DNA from 3 places in the Bradyrhizobium sp. CCGUVB14 genome. Region 1 is predicted to be linked to each of the others. Evidence: predicted binding sites of a transcription regulator. Region 1 holds the regulator's gene; each other region holds the start of a gene.

Region 1 (6,341 bases):
ACGCGCTGGGTGGCGGCACTGCCGGGCGCGATCGGCCGCCTCCCGGCCTTTGGTATGGCGCCCTTGATCGCCGCGAGCTTCGGCCTGATCCTGATGGGCCTGCTACGCACGCCGCTGCGCTGGTCGGGCGCGTTCGTGCTCGCCGCGGCAACCATCTGGGGTCTGTCGGTCCGGCAACCCGACATCCTCATCGCCGGTGACGGCCAGAACGTCGCCGTGCGGGGCAGGGACGGCCAGTTGCATCTGATGCGGACCAACAAGGACAACTTCCTGCTGAAGGAATGGTTGGCCGCGGACGCCGACCCGCGCGATGCCGCCAGCGCCTCGCTCGGTGACGGCGTGTCGTGCGACGAGTCCGGCTGTGTGACGCCACTCGCCGACGGCCGCATGGTTGCGCAGGCGCTGCGCATCGACGCGCTGGCTGATGATTGCAGTCGCGCCGCGCTGGTCGTGACGGCAAGGCCGGCGCCGCCGGATTGCGCCGCGATGGTGGTCGATCGACCGCGTCTCGCGCGCCAGGGCGCACTGGCGCTGACGCAGCGTGGCGACGGTTTTGCGGTTCAGGGCGTGAGGGCGAGGGGCGCGGATCGTCCCTGGTCACCCGCGACCCCCGGTGCGGACGATTTCGACGGAAGCCTTGCGCCGAAGACGGCCGCGCCACGCAGCAAGGACGCAACGCCGTCGGAGGCCGATCAGCAGGCCGAGGACTGAGCTGCTGGCTAGAGATACCAGGCCAGCATCGCTTCGAGCCTGCCGTTGCCGATCACCGGCAGGACCACCATCCGGCTCAGCCCGGCTGCGCGAGCCCCCACGGCGGCGATCGAGCCGTCATGCGCGAGGTCGTCGTTGAGCGCGGGCATGCCGGTGGCCCAGGCCCCGCCGATACTGCCTTCGCCCCTGGCGATCGATCTCTGCGCATAGAGCGCGGCGAGGTCGGTCTGGGCGCTGCAATCGCCGGCGCGAAACACCAGCACTGATCGGGCTTCGTTCGGGACCCAGATCTCGAAGCGGCGCGCAATGGGCGTCGCCTGCGCGGAGAGGAACGTCAGCACCCAGGTCTGGTCGGTGCCGGTGCGGTAGGGCACGCCGACGCCGAGATTGATCCCGACCTTGGCGGCGTCCTCCCAGCGCAGGAAACTCTTGGCGTCGTGCAGATCCCTGATGATCAGCGGCAGGCCCGCTTTCCAGGTGCGTCCGGGCAGGCCGAAGCCGCGCGAAAATCTGGTGTGACGGGAATTGAACTCGAACATGTCGGCGCTGCCGTAGTAGCCGTCGACGAGCGCGATCTCGTGCGAGAGCTCGGCATCGTTGTGCCAGAGCTCGATCGCGCCGACATGGGCCTCGTCGTCGCCGCAGAACAGCACCATGACGGCTTGCAGGAATTCGCCGGCAAACACCGGCACGGCGACCCCGCAGGTCAGGCCGGCTTCGAGAGCCTGGTCGGTCCGCTTGAAATAGGAGTTGGCGAACTTTGTGAGGATCACGGGATGGCCGCTCGCCCAGGCCTTGCCGGGAAGGCCCTCGTCATATCCGAAGCGTAAATCCTCGCTGCCGGCCTTGAACGCGGACAGGCCTTCGCTGTAGAGGCCGCCGCCGAATTCCAGCCGCGTCCGCGTTGGATCAGGCACCCAGAGTTCAACGACGCGAATGAAGGTTTTCATCGAGCCTGTCCGCTGCCTCAAGCTGCAAACAGCATCGGCCATTTGCTTGCGGAGCGGACGTTCAAAATTCAGGCAAGGCAGCGCAAACTTCGTGCGACTTGCTGGCGCGATGAGCTCATCATTTCCACAGACGCAAACCAATCCATCTCGCCGGCCGCGGCCGGCGATGGATATCTCGATCCTGGCCCGACCTGTCGGCCGGGGATGGCGTCGTCAGCCGATCGGCAGGCGGGTGATGGTCGGCGGCCTGTCGGCGCTGATCTGCGGCTTGTGCTCGCGCTCGCCGAGCGGCTGCGTCACGGGCAGTTGCAGGACGGTTGCGCGCTGGCCTTCGACCAGCTGCGTCACCAGCACGTATTTGCCGTCGGGGAATTCGATCGCGTCGTGATGACGATCGGGAATGTGCGGATCGACCTTGCCGAACTTGCCGACGCGCGAATTGACGGTGCGGGTCCAGATCCAGCGATTGTCGTAGCGGACGTTGTCGGCGAAGGCGAGCTCCGTTCCCGGAAGCAGGCAGACCGCGACGGACATGTCGGCTTCGGAGGCGAAGCCGCGCGTCGAGGTGCCGCGGAAGGTTGTCGTGACGATCGTCTCGCCCACTTCTGCGGGGCGCGTCGCGACAGCGTGCAGGCTGTAGTCACACATCGGGGTGCTCCTCAATCGGGATAGAGCACCCGCGCCTCCGCTGAGGCGCAGGCCCCTATCAGAGTGGAAGGCCGCGATCTTATGCTTGTTTGTGGGCAAATCTGCGGCTCGCATCCGCAGAGCGCGATCACATTATCTTTTTCAAATGCGCGAGGAACAAAGCCTGCTCTCGTGCATTCGAACAGCGCGTTGCCTCAGCGGCCTGCGGGCGCCGACCAACCGGAGTATGGCCAGGCCGGTTGTGATGGCCGCTCGATCGCGTTGCGGGCATCGCCGAATTGCGCGCTCGTCGCTTGCGGTGCCTTGCGGGCACGGTGCTGCCGCTGTGCGGCGAAAGCCTGAGACGCTGATGCTGCAATCAGCGCCATCGTGACGGTGCTCAAAACGATCTTGCGCATGGTGATCTCCTCGGTCTCTCAAAGGCCTGCGAAGCGATGCGTGCTTCGTTGCGGCGTGCCGAGGATGTAGCGCTGGAGAGGGGGCCGGATAATCTGTGCAAAACCAGAAAGACTATCCAGCCGGAGCGGACAATCGTCCGCTCCAATCGTTGATTGCGGTCGTCGATTGCGACGCGCTCAGTACTTCCGGTACAGCCCGATCAGCTTGCCCTGGATCTTGACCCGGTTGGGCGGCAGGATACGGACCTCATAGGCCGCATTCGCCGGCTCGAGCGCAATCGAGGCGCCGCGGCGGCGGAAACGCTTGAGCGTTGCTTCCTCGTCGTCGATCAGGGCGACCACGATATCACCGGTATCGGCGCTCTCGTTGCGCTGGATCAGCGCCATGTCGCCGTCGAGAATGCCGGCCTCCACCATGGAGTCGCCGCGGACCTCGAGCGCATAGTGCTCGCCCGAGCCGAGCATGTCGGGCGGGACGCTGATGGTGTGGCTGCGGGTTTGCAAAGCCTCGATCGGCGTACCGGCCGCGATCCGGCCCATCACGGGCACCGCCACGGGCCGCTCGCCCTCGTCGGCGGGCGGGCTCGACGTCGTACGCACCTTGCCGAGATTGCCCTCGATGACGCTCGGCGTGAAGCCGCGGCGGCTGCCGGCGGCGGCCTGGAGCTCGGGCAGCTTGATCACCTCGATGGCGCGGGCGCGGTTGGGCAGGCGGCGGATGAAGCCGCGCTCCTCGAGCGCAGTGATCAGGCGATGGATGCCTGATTTCGAGCGCAGATCGAGCGCGTCCTTCATCTCGTCGAAGGAGGGCGGCACGCCGCTTTCCTTCAGGCGCTCGCTGATGAACCGCAGGAGCTCGTACTGTTTGCGCGTTAACATCTCGACCAAAATCCCCCGGTTGATGTCGTTCGATTCCGAGACGCTGAATTCAGCGATAAGCCGCTACATGCTCGAAACAAATCATGAACGGACACTATATGTTCGATACATGTTCCGCAACTGCTTAATTTACCGTGAACGCGGCAAAGTTCGCGGAACGGTTGCGAACGATGCGCTCAGGCGGGCAGTCGCAGCACCTCGCAAGGCGCGCCCGCTTCGGCCTTCGGCGCGAACGGCGCACGCACGAGAAGTGCCTGTGCCGCAGCGAGATTTGCAAGCAGCGAGGAGTCCTGGTGGTTGACGGGAAGCGCGATGAGCGTGCCGTCATCACGCAGATCGAGGCGCGCGCGCAGGTAATCCTCGCGCTGGTCATTGGCGGAGACGTCGCGGCCGAGCACCGCGCGTTCGCGGCGGTGATGAACCATCGAACGGCCGGACAACGCGCGAATCAGCGGCACCATGAACAGGAAGCCGCACACGTAGGATGACACGGGATTGCCGGGCAGGCCGATCACGCGCATCGCCCCGAGCTGTCCGTTCATCATCGGTTTGCCCGGCCGCATCGCGATCTTCCAGAACGCCATCGAGGTGCCTTCGTCCTTCAGCGCCTGCTGCACCAGATCGTGGTCGCCGACCGAGGCGCCGCCAGTCGTGATCAGGATGTCGGCACCGGAGTCGCGCGCGCGCCGGATGCCGGCCGTGGTGGCGGCAAGCGTGTCGGCCGCAATGCCGAGGTCGATGGTGTCGGCACCCTCGCTGCGGGCGAGCGCATGCAGGGCGTAGCCGTTGGAATAGACGATCTGGCCATGGCCCGGCGTGCTGCCCGGCATCACCAGCTCGTCGCCGGTCGCGAGAATCGCGACCTTAGGGCGGCGGCGGACGGCCAATTGCGGGTGGTTCATGCCGGCGGCGAGCGCGAGGTCGCGCTCGGTGAGCCTGGCGCCCTTGCGCAGGAGCACGTCGCCCTCGGAGAAGTCGATGCCGGCCGGGCGGATGTGCCGCCCGGTGAGGGCTGCCTCCTTGATCGCGATGTGCTTGCCGTTAGCGACAGTGTCTTCCTGGATCACGACCGCATCTGCGCCGTCGGGAACGACGCCTCCGGTGAAGATCCGCACGGCTTCGCCGGCGCCGACCGTTCCTGCAAACGGACGGCCGGCAGCGACCTCGCCAACGACGGTGAGCGTCGTGTCAATCTTCGCCGCATCGGCTGCGCGGACGGCATAGCCATCCATCGCCGACATCGCCTGGGGCGGCTGCGTCCGCCGCGCCGCGACGTCGCGTGCGAGCACGCGATGAAAGGCCGCCTCGAGCGCGACCGTCTCTTCAGGCAGTGGCTCCGCACCGGCGAGCACCGCGGCGAGCGCGTCAGAAACCGGCATCAGGGCCACGGTGAAAAACTCCAGCTACGCCCGTTCGGGCAAATCAGCGGCGAGAGTTCTAGCCGAGTGCAGGCACGGAGGCAAAACGACGGTCGCGCAGGATGATTGATCCTGCATCACCCGCGCGGCGATGGAGTGGGAGCATCAGGTCCGCCGGGGCATGGTCCGGAAGGCGAGATAGACGGGCAGGAGGATAGCCATGGCAAGCACGAGGATGATGGAAGCCACGGCCAGCATCCTCAGGTCCCCTCCGGACTGACGTCGGGCGCTTGAGGCCCTTGATCCCTGTCGGGCATCGGATCGGCCTGGGCCTTCAGATCAGCCGCCTTGCTCATCAGCTTGGCGGAAAGCTCGGAATCAGAGGTGGTCCTGGCGAATTTGACCAGCAGGGAGGCCTGCTTGGTGAGGTAGGTTTTGCCCAACACGATGATACGTCCGTTCGTAGAATTCCCAACCGACTCTAGAGTCCGGAAGGGGGCATTCCGTTCCCGGAACTTCGTATAAAAATGCACAGAGCCGTTTGGTTCCTCCTCCGGGTGAAATTGCTCCGGAAACGGCGGTCAGATCCCCAGCGCCTTCAGTGCAATGCCGACGTCGCGGGGCGAGGTGACATGCACGGCCTTCAGCCCGCGGGCGCGGGCGCCTTCGACGTTCGCGGCGAGGTCATCGAAGAACACGATCCGGTTAGCGGGCACCCCCATCGCGGTGACGACGTGGTCGAAGGCTTCCGCATCAGGTTTGCGCAGGCCGATGCTGGAGGAGAGGTACAGCGCGCGGAAATGACCGAGCAGATCGGCATACTCTTTCGAGAAATGGTCGACATGCGGGCGGTTGGTGTTGGAGAAGGCGTAGAGCGGCATCTGCTTGGCCGCGCGCGGCAGCAATTCCGCGATGTCGGGCATCTCGCCGGCGAAGATCGCGTTCCATCCTTCCAGGAATTGCGCATCTGAAATGCCGATGCCGAGCGAGGAGCGCAGCGACTGGAAATAGTCCTCGTCGCTGATCCTGCCGACCTCGTGCAGCCGGTAGGCCTCGCTGTCGCGCTCATAGCGCGTCACGATGGCTTCGGGCTCGAGGCCTGCATGTCCCGCCCAGCAGGCGATCGCCTTGGAGAAATCGATGTCGAGCACGACGCGCCCGAGATCGAACAGAAGCGCGTCCGCGCTGCCGGGTGAGAGCGATGTCATTCTATCAGTATCGGTAGGGTTCATGGTCGAATAGCGGGAACGCGCTGAACACACTCGGCGCATTGGTTGCGGTGGCCTGGTGCAGACAGGATTTGTTGACCTCGGCGAACGAGGTGGCGCCAAGCAGCCCGAGGCAGCGCAGCACCTCGTCCTCGAGCAGTTCGAGCATCCGCGTCACGCCGGTCTCGC
Region 2 (6,341 bases), 150 kb from region 1:
CCTTGGTGTAGGGGCGTGCGGCGAGATCTGCGGCCATCGCGGGGGCGACTGCGCTCACTGCGAGCAAGCTGACGGAAGCGAACAAAATATTCTTCATTTCAACCTAATCCCCAGTTTCTGCTTGGCCGTCCCGTGTAGCGGAAGGGCATCGGACTCGAAGGTCCGTTCGCCTATGTCTAGCGCAATTAATCTACAGGTTGTGTGCCCGATAAGCCACAACATGCGGGAAAGCGCGTCCATCGAGATGACGGTTCGTCGCACCGGGCGGCGAAAACAAAAAGGCCGGCACAAGGCCGGCCTTTCGTAACCTGATGGCGTAAGAGCCGAAGCCCGGTACTGAACTCAGTACTTGGCGACGATCGGGCCGTTGAAATGATAGTTCACGCCGACCTGCACGGTGTGGAAGTTGAGCGTGCCGGTGGGCAGAGCGCCGGTGAAGTAGGTCTCGCCGCCGAGGCTGCGATAGAGGTACTCGCCCTTGACCGACCACTGCGGAGCGAAGAACGCCTCGACGCCCGCGCCGACGGTCCAGCCGGAGTGGAACTTGCTGTCCGACGCGGACACGCCGAGCGCGGAGAGGGTGATCTTGTTGTCGATCCAGGCGTAGCCGCCGGTGCCGTAGACCAGGACGTTGTTGATGGCGTAGCCGATACGGCCGCGCACGGTGCCCATCGCGTCGGTCTTGGAGCTGGCGGTCGCGGTCACGACGCCGAAGCCGGGGACGACGGTCGCGCCGGTCGCCGAAGCGCTGACATCGGCCCAGGCGCCGTCAGCCTCGACACCGAACACAACGTTGCCGGTCTGCCAGTTGTAGCCGGCGGTGCCGCCGACGAAGCCACCCTGCATCCGCGGGCTGCCCGAATCTTCCCAAGCGCCGCCGCCGACGATACCGAGATAGAAGCCGGTCCAATTGTAGACCGAAGCCACGGCCACAGGAGCCTTGGTGTAGGGGCGAGCCGCCAGGTCGGCAGCCGAAGCGGCGCCAGTGAGGGCGAGCAGAGCGGCCGAAGCCAACAAGATCTTCTTCATATTCAACAAATCCCAGTCCCAGTTTCTGTTTTGGACTTCCGTGCGTCGGAAGCAGTATCGGACGCTGTGGTCCAACTGACGTCGGCTTACACCACTGAAGCCGCAAGTTGTGTCTCTCAAATGCCACAACAGATAAAAAATGTAACAGTCGCTGACCTATAGTTCCCATCGGGAACAAAAACAAAAAGGCCGGCACAAGGCCGGCCTTTGATTCCTGAATGGTTTCAGATGGATCAGTACTTCGCGACGACGGGCGTACCCCAATTGAAGTGGTAGTTCACGCCGGCCTTGATGGTGTGAATCGTGTCGTTCCACTCCGAGCGATTCGCCACCACGGGCGAGTACTGGATCGTGCTCTTGCCGAGGTCGATGTAGTTGTACTCAACCTTTGCCGACCAGTTCGGAGCGAACATGTACTCCACGCCGGTACCGAGGGTCCAACCCCAGCGCCAGTCGTTCTGGACGAAAGTGTTGGCCGCGCCGCCGTTGAGGGCTGCGTCATAGCGGTGCTGAATATCGCCGACGGCCGCACCGCCGCTCACGAACCAGAGCGCCGGTCCCCAGGCGTAACCAACGCGGCCCTTGATGTCTCCGAAGCCGCGCAGCTTGGTGGCGTAGCTGTCGCCGAGGTTCGGCGGACCAACATTGATCACCGACGACCGACCGCTGATGTCGGCCCAGTGATAATCGCCCTCGAGACCAATGACGAAGGCGCCCATCTGCCAATTGTAGCCGGCGACGCCGCCGACGAAGCCGCCGCTGGTGTCGTAGTTCTGCGATCCGACGAAGGCGGGCGTATTGGGGGCAAGGAAATACGTTTCGTTGCTTCGGCCCCAGCCACCGCCGCCCTGAACACCGAGATAGAAGCCAGTCCAGGTGTAGATGGGAGCAGGTGCCACAATTGGCGCCTTGGTGTAGGGGCGTGCCGCCATATCCGCTGCGCTTGCGGGAGCCGACAAGCCCAACGCAACGATACCGATTGCTCCAAACAGAATTTTCTTCATTACAGTCTCCCCAATGTCGACCGCTCCAAAGGTCCCCGGAGCGGTCAGTCAGGCGCGACGCCCAAATGAACAATTTCGAGGCAACCTTACGCGCATCTCGAGGTGGAGTCCGTCTCCGGAATGCAACACTTGCCGGCCAATCGAAGACCGCGCAAGTTGATGAATGTTAAGAAGTTTTTGGCGTTTTACGGAACTCGGGAAAGTTCCAATTCATCGCACAGTGAATAGCGGCCTCAGGAACGCGTTGTGCACAAAATCGGCGCCAGTTTTGGCAGGAACAAATCTGGAACAAATATTCCGCCGATGCTATATATGGGGATAACCGAGGGCGTGGCGGGCCGATCAGTGCTCGTAAGCGTATAGGGTCGGCCCAACAGGCGGCAGCGCGGGCGCGCCTTTTCGAAATTCATTGGCATTTGGAGTGGAGAGCGGCGATGGCGGGAAGCGTCAACAAGGTCATTCTGGTTGGAAATCTTGGCAAGGATCCGGAGATCCGCCGCACCCAGGACGGGCGGCCGATCGCGAATCTGAGCATCGCCACCTCCGAGACCTGGCGCGACAAGAACAGCGGCGAGCGCAAGGAAAAGACCGAGTGGCATCGCGTCGTGATCTTCAATGAAGGGCTCTGCAAGGTCGCCGAGCAATATTTGAAGAAGGGCGCCAAGGTTTACATCGAGGGCGCACTGCAGACCCGCAAATGGACCGATCAGCAGGGCGCTGAGAAGTACTCCACCGAAGTCGTGCTCCAGGGCTTCAACTCGACCCTGACGATGCTCGACGGCCGCGGCGGTGGCGGCGGAGGCGGCAGCTTCGGCGACGAGCCGGGCGGCGATTTCGGCTCGTCCGGTCCGGTCAGCAGCGCACCGCGCCGCCCGGTTGCGGCCGGCGGCGGTGGCCGCAACAACGACATGGACGACGATATCCCGTTCTGAGGCTTAGCCTTTGACGCGGGTGGAGCGAGTTGGCGCGGGCCGGGACAGAAAACGACCGGCCCGGTTTTCGAGCATCCCGACCAAGACGGGATCCATGAACTCGTAGTCGTCCGGAATGTCGAGGCAAATGACGCGCTTGCCATTCAGGCTGGCGCGGAATTTCCGGTTCAGCTTGGTCCGATGGGCCTTCTCCATCACGAAGATGATGTCGGCCCATTCGACCTGTTCGGTCGACAACAGCACGTCTGCGTCGTTCGAGATGCCGGCCGAGTCGGTCTCGATCCCCGGCCAGGTCGAAAACACCTGCTCGGCCGTCGGACTGCGGAGGCGATTGGCGCTGCAGACGAAGAGGACGTTGGTCACTTTGACCGCTCCGAAATAGTCAGGGCTAGATACACAGCTTTTGGTGGTCGACGGAATCTTCCACGTCGCCACGGTGGCGTTCGCCGAGAGGGCGCTTCTCTTCCAACGCGGTAGCCGGCTCGTGTGAGGCGGTAGGATTTCCTGCCAATCGACGGGCCAGGCTCGGCTTTTCCGGGCTGGTCTCATGTGCTGCCTCAAGCCTTTGACGGGTCGCGATGTGAATGGTATTAACTTTATGTTAATCCTATTCACATGGTCGGTTCCGACCAGAGGGCCACATGAGCTTCACGCCGCTGCTTGACGCTGCACCTGCGATCCCGCTGCACGCCTTCGCGGCGATGGCGGCCTTCGTGCTCGGCCTCGTGCAGTTTGCCGCGCCCAAGGGCACGCTGCCGCACCGGACGATCGGCTGGATCTGGGTGGCACTGATGGCCGTGGTGGCCGTCTCGTCGTTCTGGATCCACCAGATCCGCCTGGTCGGGCCGTTCAGCCCGATCCATCTGCTGTCGATCTTCACGCTGGTGATGCTGCCGCTCGCGGTATGGCGGGCCCACACGCATCGCGTCGCCGCACATCGGTGGACCATGATCTTCCTTTTTACCGGCGCGCTGGTGGTGGCGGGCCTGTTCACACTGCTGCCCGGACGCATCATGCACAGCGTGTTTTTCGGGGCGTAAGGGACGGTTCCAGGGCGCTCCTTCGGACCCCGCCCGAGACGGTGGCAGGAGTGGCGTAAGTCTCTGGAAAAACAGTCGGAAAAAGCGCTTCCCGGAAGCCCCCAAGGGTGGTTATCAGGGCGTCGATGCGCTATATGATTCCCAGATAAAATTTCACCGGATTCCCCCTTGGCTGACGACGACAACAAGCCCGGCGACCAGCCGGCGCAACCCTCGGATATTCGCCCCGTCTCCATCTTCGAGGAGATGAAGAAGTCCTATCTCGACTACGCCATGAGCGTGATCGTGGCGCGTGCGTTGCCAGATGCCCGCGACGGTCTGAAGCCGGTGCATCGCCGCATCCTGTACTCGATGAACGAGCAGGGGCACACGCCGGACAAGAAGTACGTCAAGTCCGCCCGCGTGGTCGGTGACGTCATCGGTAAGTATCACCCGCACGGCGACCAGTCGATTTACGACGCCATGGTCCGCATGGCGCAGGACTTCTCGATGCGCGTGCCGCTGATCGACGGTCAGGGCAATTTCGGCTCGGTCGATGGCGATCCCCCGGCCGCCTATCGTTACACCGAAGCGCGGCTGACGAAGGCGGCGCTGGCCCTGCTGGCCGACATCGACAAGGACACCGTCGACTTCCAGCCGAACTACGACAACAACGAGACCGAGCCGTCGGTCCTTCCGGCCAAGTTCCCGAACCTGCTCGTTAACGGCGCCGGCGGCATCGCGGTCGGCATGGCGACCAACATCCCGCCGCATAATCTTGGCGAGGTCATCGACGCCTGCGTCGCGCTGATCGACAACCCCGCGCTGACCATCGACGAGCTCATCAACATCGTGCCGGGACCGGATTTCCCGACCGGCGGCGTCATCCTCGGACGGCAGGGCATCCGCTCGGCCTACCACCTTGGCCGCGGCTCGATCGTCATGCGTGGCAAGGTCGCCATCGAGACCATCCGCAAGGAGCGAGAGGCGCTCATCGTCACGGAGATTCCCTACCAGGTCAACAAGGCGACGATGGTCGAGCGCATCGCCGAGCTGGTCAAGGAAAAGAAGATCGAAGGCATCGGCGACCTGCGCGATGAATCCGACCGCGATGGCTACCGCGTCGTCATCGAATTGAAGCGCGACGCCGTGCCGGATGTGGTGCTGAACCAGCTGTACAGATTCACGCCGCTGCAGACGAGCTTCGGCGTCAACATGGTGGCGCTCGACAGCGGCCGTCCGCGGATCATGCATCTGAAGGACCTGCTGGCCATCTTCGTCGACTTCCGCGAGCGGGTCGTCACTCGCCGCACCAAGTACCTGCTCGCCAAGGCGCGCGATCGCGCGCACATCCTGGTCGGTCTCGCCATCGCAGTCGCCAATATCGACGAGATGATCCGTGTCATCCGCACGTCACCCGACCCGACCACCGCGCGCGACACCCTGATGTCGCGCGACTGGCCGGCCCGCGATGTCGAGGACATGCTGACGCTGATCGACGATCCCCGCCACCGCATCAGCGAGGATGGGACGATCCGGCTGTCGATGGAACAGGCGAGGGCCATTCTGGACCTGCGGCTTCAACGGCTTACCGCACTCGGCCGTGACGAAATCCGCGATGAGCTCGACAAGCTTGCCGGCGAGATCGCCGATTATCTCGACATTCTGCGCTCGCGCGAGCGCGTGCTGACCATCATCAAGACCGAGCTCGCCGAGGTGAAGGCCGAGTTCGCCACGCCGCGCAAGACCGTGATCATGGAGCAGGAAGGCGAGGTCGAGGACGAGGACCTGATCCAGCGCGAGGACATGGTCGTTACCGTCTCGCATGCCGGCTACGTCAAGCGCGTGCCGCTGTCGGCCTATCGCGCCCAGCGCCGCGGCGGCAAAGGCCGCTCCGGCATGCAGACCCGCGACGAGGATTTCGTCAGCCGGCTCTTTGTCGCATCGACGCATACTCCGGTGCTGTTCTTCTCGTCCCGCGGCCAGGTCTACAAGGAAAAGGTCTGGCGGCTGCCGATGGCGGCGCCGAACGCGCGCGGCAAGGCGATGATCAACATCCTGCCGCTGGAGCAGGGCGAGCGCATCACCACCATCATGCCGCTGCCCGAGGATGAATCGACCTGGGGCCAGCTCGACGTGATGTTCGCCACGACAGGCGGCAACGTCCGGCGCAACAAGCTGTCCGACTTCGTCGACGTCCGCCGCTCCGGCATCATCGCCATGAAGCTCGATGAGGGCGAAGCAATCGTCGACGTGCAGATCTGCACCGAGCGTGACGACGTGCTGCTGACCGGCGCCGGCGGCCAGTGCATCCGCTTCCCGGTCCCCGACGTGCGCGTGTTCACCGGGCGCACCTC
Region 3 (6,341 bases), 2.6 Mb from region 1:
CCGCGCGCGGCGCGGAGGCGCTCGAACTCGCAAAACAGTACCAGCCGCGCGCCGTGTCGCTCGACGTGTTCCTGCCCGACATGCTCGGCTGGACGGTGCTGAGCCAGCTCAAGCACAACCCGCTGACGCGTCACATTCCGGTACAGATCATCACGCTCGACGAGGACCGGCAGCATGCGCTGGCCCGCGGCGCCTTCTCCTTCGTCAACAAGCCGACCACGACCGAGGGCGTTTCCGCCGCGCTGACCCAGATCAAGGAATATGCGCAGCCACGACGCAAGCGGCTCCTGATCGTCGAGGACAACGAGGCCGAGCAGCTGTCGATCCGCGAGCTGCTGCATCACGACGACATCGAGATCGTGACCACCGACACCGGCGCAGGTGCGCTCTCGACGCTGCGCGAGGCGCCCTGCGACTGCGTGGTGCTCGACCTCCGGCTGCCCGACATGAGCGGCTTCGAGGTGCTGGAGCAGATCCGCCGCGACGACACGCTATCGAATGTTCCCGTGGTGGTGTTCACCGGCCGCGAACTCTCGGCCGAAGAGGATGCGGAACTTCACACCATGGCGCGCAGCATCGTGGTCAAGGGCGTGGAATCGCCCGAACGCCTGCTCGACGAGACCGCGCTGTTCCTGCATCGCGTGATCACGGAACTGCCGGTCGAGAAACAGCGCATGCTGGAGAAGCTGAACAGTTCCGACGAGGATCTGATCGGCAAGACTGCGCTGCTCGTCGACGACGACGCCCGCAACATCTTCGCACTGTCGAGCGTGCTGGAACGGCGCGGCATGAAGGTGCTGACGGCGACCACGGGCCGAGAGGCGGTGACGCTGGTCGAATCCAATCCGGAAATCGCCATCGTGCTGATGGACATCATGATGCCGCAGATGGATGGCTACCAGACCATCGGCGTGATCCGGGAGAACCCGGCCTTCCTCCGCCTGCCGATCATCGCGCTGACGGCGAAGGCGATGAAGGGCGACCGCGAAAAATGCCTGGAAGCCGGCGCGTCCGACTACCTCGCCAAACCCGTCAACACCGATCAATTGCTGCTTGCGATCCGCATGTGGCTGCACCGCTGAGCTGGATCCGAGAATGGACCACGAAAAGGTCAATATCCTCCTCGTCGACGACCAGCCGGCCAAGCTGCTCGCCTATGAGGTGATCTTGAAGGAACTCGGCGAGAACCTCGTGATCGCCTCATCCGGCCGCGACGCGCTGGAGGTTCTGCTCAAGACCGAGATCGCGGTGATCCTGGTCGACGTCTGCATGCCCGAGCTCGACGGCTTCGAACTCGCCGCGATGATCCGCGAGCATCCGCGTTTCCAGAAGACCGCGATGATCTTCATCTCGGCAATCCAGGTCAGCGACATCGACCGGTTGCGCGGCTACGAGATGGGCGCGGTCGACTACGTGCCGGTCCCCGTCGTGCCGGAAGTGCTGCGGGCCAAGGTCAAGGTCTTTGCCGAGCTCTATCGCAAGACACGCGAGCTCGAACGGCTGAACCAGGATCTCGAGGATCGCGTCCGCGCCCGCACGGCCGAGCTCGAGAATTCCACCGCAAAGCTGCGCGAGAGCGAAGAGCGGCGCAGCATGGCGATTGCCGCCGGCAAGATGGGATCCTGGGACTGGGATTGGGTCAATGGCGACTGGATGTGGGACGAAGGCCAGTACCGCATTTTCGGCGTGACGCCGGAGACCTTCAACGTCACCTCGGCCAACATCCAGGCGCTGCTGCACCCCGATGACGTCGACCAGTTCGGCCAGGCGATTGCCGCGTTCAATACCGGTGCGCACGCCTATGAAGGAGAGTTTCGCGTCTGCAGGCCCGATGGCGAGGTGCGCTGGTGCGTCGGCACGGCGGCCGCAACGGTGGATCCGGGCGGCCGCGTGGTGCGGGTGAGCGGCGTCACGGTCGATATCACCGAACGCAAGCGCGCCGAGGAACGGCAGAACCTGCTGGCGCGCGAAGTCGATCACCGCGCCAAGAATGCGCTGGCGCTGGCACAGTCGATCGTGCGCCTCACCCGTGCCGACGAGGTCAAGGCTTACGTCCATGCCGTCGAGGGGCGCATCAATGCGCTCGCGCGCGTGCACACCATCCTGTCGCTGTCGAGCTGGCAGGGCGCCGAGCTCTCCAAGCTGATCGAGGAGGAGCTTGCGCCCTACTCGCTCGGCGGACAGATCGAGCTCGCGGGTCCCGAGGTGCAGTTACTGCCGGCGACAGCGCAGACGCTGGCGCTTGCGCTGCACGAGCTCTTCACCAATTCGGCGAAATATGGCGCGCTCTCCACCCGGTCGGGGCGGCTCGCGATCGGCTGGCAGGTCGAGAACGATCTTCTCATCCTGACCTGGGAGGAGACCGGAGGGCCGCTGGTCAGGACGCCGAAGTCGCGAGGCTTCGGCACGAGAAGCCTGCTGGCCAGTGTCGAATCCCAGCTCGGCGGACAGGCTCAGTTCGACTGGCGTTCGGAGGGCCTGTTGTGCCGCCTCAATGTGCCGTTGATACGCAAGAGCGCGGCAACATCGGCAACGCAGGACAAGTTCGAGGCCAGCACCTCCCCCGCACTTCAGCGCGCGTCGGGTTAGCGCGACGCAGCGACCTTCAGCCGTAACATCGGCTGAGGTTCATCGGCGACACGCCCCTCGAGCCAGGCCTCCGTTTGCGCGAGATCGCGCAACGCCGTCGCGTAGCGGCGGGCTGCGCTGCGCTCTGCACCGCGCGGCAGCTTGCGCGCCTTGCGCAACATGTCGGCCGCTGCGTTACGGTAGGCCAGCGAGCGATAAAGAAAGACCACCTTACCCATAGCGAATGTTCCCGTGTTGATGCCGTTCATCCTGGCAAGATCGGCATGAACGTCGGATGAAGCGGGGGATGACAATTCCTTCATGCAAAATGGAACCCGCGACGACGACGCGCGTTGGCGTGCCAGATCGATCGGCAGTTCCATGCGCACAAAAAAGTCGCCAAACAGGTCGCCAAATAGATCGCCAAGCCTGATCTCTCCCACCGGCATCATCAAGCTGATGACACACGCGATGATGGGCGCGGCACTCGGCCTGGTCTTCACACTTGCACTGATCCTGGCCAATCCCGCGGTCGCAGAATTGCTGAATCACGGCGGCCATGCGGCAGCCTTCGTCTTTGTCGGCACGATGGTGACGACGTTTGCCATCGGTGCGGCGCTGACGGGCGTCGTGTTCATCCTCAACGAGGACAAGGAATCTTGAAGCGCGCGTGAAGCGCAATGCGCTCTTTGGTTCGGAACTCCCTCGGCAATGAGCGGTTGGCTCTGCCTGCGTCAATTCAACTCAGGGAGTTCCCGCGCATGAACACGACCAAGCTCACTCTCGCCGTGATGTTGGCAACCGGCCTCGCTGCCGCGCCCTTCGCCGCGCAGGCCAAGTCGCACAAGGCGAAGCATGAATCATCGACCTCGTCGTCGCAGACGACAGGCGCCAACATGAAGAAGACCGTACCTGCCGACGCGTCAGGCCAAGGCGGTGCTGGCCCTGGCAGCGATCAGGGTGGCAGCATGACCAAGCCCCAGAACGGAATGAGCAAGTAAGCGCGGGCTCAATATAATGCGAAGCCCCGCGGCGACGCGGGGCTTTTCGTTGCTTTCGCCATGCCGGTCTAGATCGGCAGTCGAGGCACATGGCCAGCGAGCTCAGCGCCACATCGTCGGCGCGCGGGTCAGCACGTTCCGGCCGGCGCGCTTCAAATCGTCGACCGAACATTGCCCCGACCGAGCAAGATCACCCAGTCGTGCGGCAATTCGTTCGCGCATCGCCATTTCGGACGGCGCAAGGTCGGCACAGACTTCATCGAGCACCGCCCTCAGCAGGGCGGCCATTTCGGCTTCCAGCACGGACGAGCTCCGGCATGTCGCGTTGCGCGACCGCTTTAGCTGCGTCGAATGTCAGTGATGTTAAGGTGGCCGCCTGTGGGAGCTGTCTTCACGAGGTGGTCGAGCCGCGCCCGCTTGCGCGTGATCAGGAGCTGGGCCGCGGCATCGTCGAGGCCCTCGCGCTGCAATTGCCGGATCGCGGAGCCCAATTCGAGGATCTCGGCGCGGAGTTTCAGAATCCGGTAGGCGTCCGGGTCTTCTTCCACCGCCAGCCTCCATCCGCCACCGACGTGGCATGTCTCAACGGCGCGCGGCCCTGCTCTCGCTCTTCTGCGCACGAAGACGCACCCGGTCGCGGATGTCGGGCAACACCCCGCCACCGCCGGCGGCCTTCCATTCGCCGATCAGCAGATTGATTTTCCGGCGCAGCTCCATCTGCGTCAGAGCCCGCTCGGTGCAGTCGCGATCGCGATTGACGAGATCGCGCACGGACGCCTCGACGTCGGCCATCTCCAGCCTCAAGGCGCTGATTTTGCGTCGAATTTCATTAATTCTGTTGTCCATGGCTTGTTAGAACAAAATAAGAACATATAGTCAAGTCACGAATTCAGAGTGGAGAGCAGAGATGCAGGTTCAGGGTAAATACGACGCCAAGGCTTTTCTCATGGAGCAGATGACCCGGGCGCAAGGGCTGCGGCTGAAGCGGCTGAGCGAAGAGGCCTACCAGCCCGCGCAATACGATCGCGGCCTGTCCTCGGCCGAAGCCGCACGCCGCATCCAGGTGCTTGAAGCGGAGATCGAGCTCGCGAACTCCTTCTGAGGCCCGCGGCCGGCGCCTTTGGAACGTTGCGTCAGCCCTCCTGTTCTCTTCCGAGGCCAAGGGAGAGAGTTGATGGCACGCAAGGCAAAGAAACGCCGCTACTCACGCAGTGCCGGCAGTGATGTCGAACGAGAGATGCGGCGCTACAAGAAGGGGACCGCGAAGAGCGGACCCGGCGGCCGCGGCGGTCGCGTGAAGAGCCGCAAGCAGGCGATCGCAATCGGCCTGTCGGAGGCACGCGCAAAGGGCAAGAAGGTGCCGAAGAAGGCATCCAAGAAAACGTCAAAGAAAACGTCAAAGAAGAAGACGGCCAAGAAGAGCTCGAAGCGGAAATCCGCCAAGCGCTGACGCCGCCCGGCGTCAGATCATGCTGCCGGGCATGAAGCAGCGAATCGAAACGCCGAACGCTGTTTTGACCGGCCAGACCATGGTGCGGCCTGCGCGGTTCGGCTCGGTAATTACGGCTTCGTCGGGGACCTCGACCCACTCCCCGTCAAGACGAACCCGGTAATGTCCATTGTGCGAGTCCCAGTCGGGATCGGCGACGGCAACGCCGTCCGCGTCCGAACAGCATGGACCGAGATGGCTGCGCAGGCTGTCGAACCAGGGTTTTAGCGGTGAGTCGGTGAAGCGGCCGTCGTCGCGCCCCAGGGCATTTCCGGTCGACAGCACGAGTGGCGCCAGCAGCAGCGCAAGCTTCAGCGAGAGCTTCAATCGATCCATGTCGGCACCGATCAAATGCGGACCACCGGCCGGTTCCATAAAGCTGCCGGACGTCCGAAGTTCCACCCCAGCAATTTGCCTCGGCGCCGTCATTGCCGCCAAGGCACAACACGCGATTCCAAAGTCTGACGAGCGAACGCGGCTTTTTCGGACGAACCCGTCACCAATGCTGCCGTTAACGAGAATGTTATCGGCGGCCTGTGGGTATCTCGAGAGGTATGCACGAAAAAGGCGGCCCGTAGGCCGCCTTTTGAATTTGCCGTTTGGATCCGGAAATCAGGCGAGCGGCACCGCGACGAAGCGGGTCGCCTCAGCGCTCTTCACCTGCAGCAGCACGCTGTTCTTGCCGGACGATTTGGCCTGCGCCAGCTCGGAACGGACGTCACCGACATTGGAGACCGCCTTGCCGCCGACATTGAGGATGACGTCGCCGGTCTGGATGCCGCGCTGCGCTGCCGGTCCCTGCGGGTCGACCTCGGTGACCACGACGCCCTTCTGACCTGCGCCCTGGACCTCGCCGGCCGGTGCCAGGCTGAGGCCGAGGCGCGGCGTGCCGGGAGCCTGCTGCGCCTTGCCGTCACCAGACCTATCGCCTCCTTTGGCCTGCCGCTCGTTCGACAGTTCGCCGAGCGCGAGCGTCACCGTCTTGGTGTCGCCCTTGTGAACGACGTCGAGCTTTACGGACGTGCCCGGCGCCAGCGTGGCGATGGTGCGGGCGAGATCGCGTGAGTCCTTGATCTCGGTCCCGTTGACGGCGGTGATGACGTCGCCCGCCTCGATGCCGGCCTTCGCTGCCGGGCTGCCATCCTGCGGGTTGTCGACGATGGCGCCGCGCGCCGCCTTCAGGCCGAGGCTGTCGGCGATCTCCGCGGTCACCGGCTGCACCTGCACACCGAGCCAGCCACGGGTGACGGCACCCTTGTCCTTGAGCTGCGCGACCACGAGCT

Evidence for each region. The regulator LexA, encoded in region 1, represses DNA repair genes until DNA is damaged. The targets are predictions, from matches to a motif close to TGTTCNNNNTGTGTTCNG.
Region 2: NLM32_RS25690 (single-stranded DNA-binding protein) is a predicted target of LexA. The motif match lies at 2,307-2,324, and genes of this name have one in related genera.
Region 3: NLM32_RS13890 (DUF3072 domain-containing protein) is a predicted target of LexA. The motif match lies at 4,423-4,440, and genes of this name have one in related genera.

What each region holds. Positions count from the first base shown of each region.
Region 1 is NZ_JANADS010000001.1:5,660,533-5,666,873, reverse strand. Features, by position in the region: partial or broken gene NLM32_RS26435 (ComEC/Rec2 family competence protein) at 1-711, shown strand, start outside; gene NLM32_RS26430 (GAF domain-containing protein) at 720-1,661, opposite strand; gene NLM32_RS26425 (hypothetical protein) at 1,875-2,309, opposite strand; gene NLM32_RS26420 (hypothetical protein) at 2,504-2,707, opposite strand; gene lexA (transcriptional repressor LexA) at 2,885-3,586, opposite strand; gene glp (gephyrin-like molybdotransferase Glp) at 3,763-4,974, opposite strand; gene NLM32_RS26405 (hypothetical protein) at 5,205-5,390, opposite strand; gene NLM32_RS26400 (HAD family phosphatase) at 5,526-6,152, opposite strand; gene NLM32_RS26395 (alpha-hydroxy acid oxidase) at 6,157-6,341, opposite strand, start outside.
Region 2 is NZ_JANADS010000001.1:5,515,080-5,521,420, reverse strand. Features, by position in the region: gene NLM32_RS25705 (outer membrane protein) at 1-97, opposite strand, end outside; gene NLM32_RS25700 (outer membrane protein) at 343-1,029, opposite strand; gene NLM32_RS25695 (outer membrane protein) at 1,263-2,033, opposite strand; gene NLM32_RS25690 (single-stranded DNA-binding protein) at 2,468-2,965, shown strand; gene NLM32_RS25685 (low molecular weight protein tyrosine phosphatase family protein) at 2,969-3,328, opposite strand; gene NLM32_RS25680 (DUF2306 domain-containing protein) at 3,607-4,005, shown strand; gene gyrA (DNA gyrase subunit A) at 4,174-6,341, shown strand, end outside.
Region 3 is NZ_JANADS010000001.1:3,027,838-3,034,178, reverse strand. Features, by position in the region: gene NLM32_RS13930 (HAMP domain-containing protein) at 1-1,082, shown strand, start outside; gene NLM32_RS13925 (sensor histidine kinase) at 1,096-2,589, shown strand; gene NLM32_RS13920 (hypothetical protein) at 2,586-3,020, opposite strand; gene NLM32_RS13915 (hypothetical protein) at 3,028-3,231, shown strand; gene NLM32_RS13910 (hypothetical protein) at 3,330-3,569, shown strand; gene NLM32_RS13905 (hypothetical protein) at 3,672-3,872, opposite strand; gene NLM32_RS13900 (hypothetical protein) at 3,908-4,117, opposite strand; gene NLM32_RS13895 (hypothetical protein) at 4,152-4,361, opposite strand; gene NLM32_RS13890 (DUF3072 domain-containing protein) at 4,477-4,671, shown strand; gene NLM32_RS13885 (DUF6496 domain-containing protein) at 4,744-5,019, shown strand; gene NLM32_RS13880 (hypothetical protein) at 5,032-5,394, opposite strand; gene NLM32_RS13875 (Do family serine endopeptidase) at 5,671-6,341, opposite strand, start outside.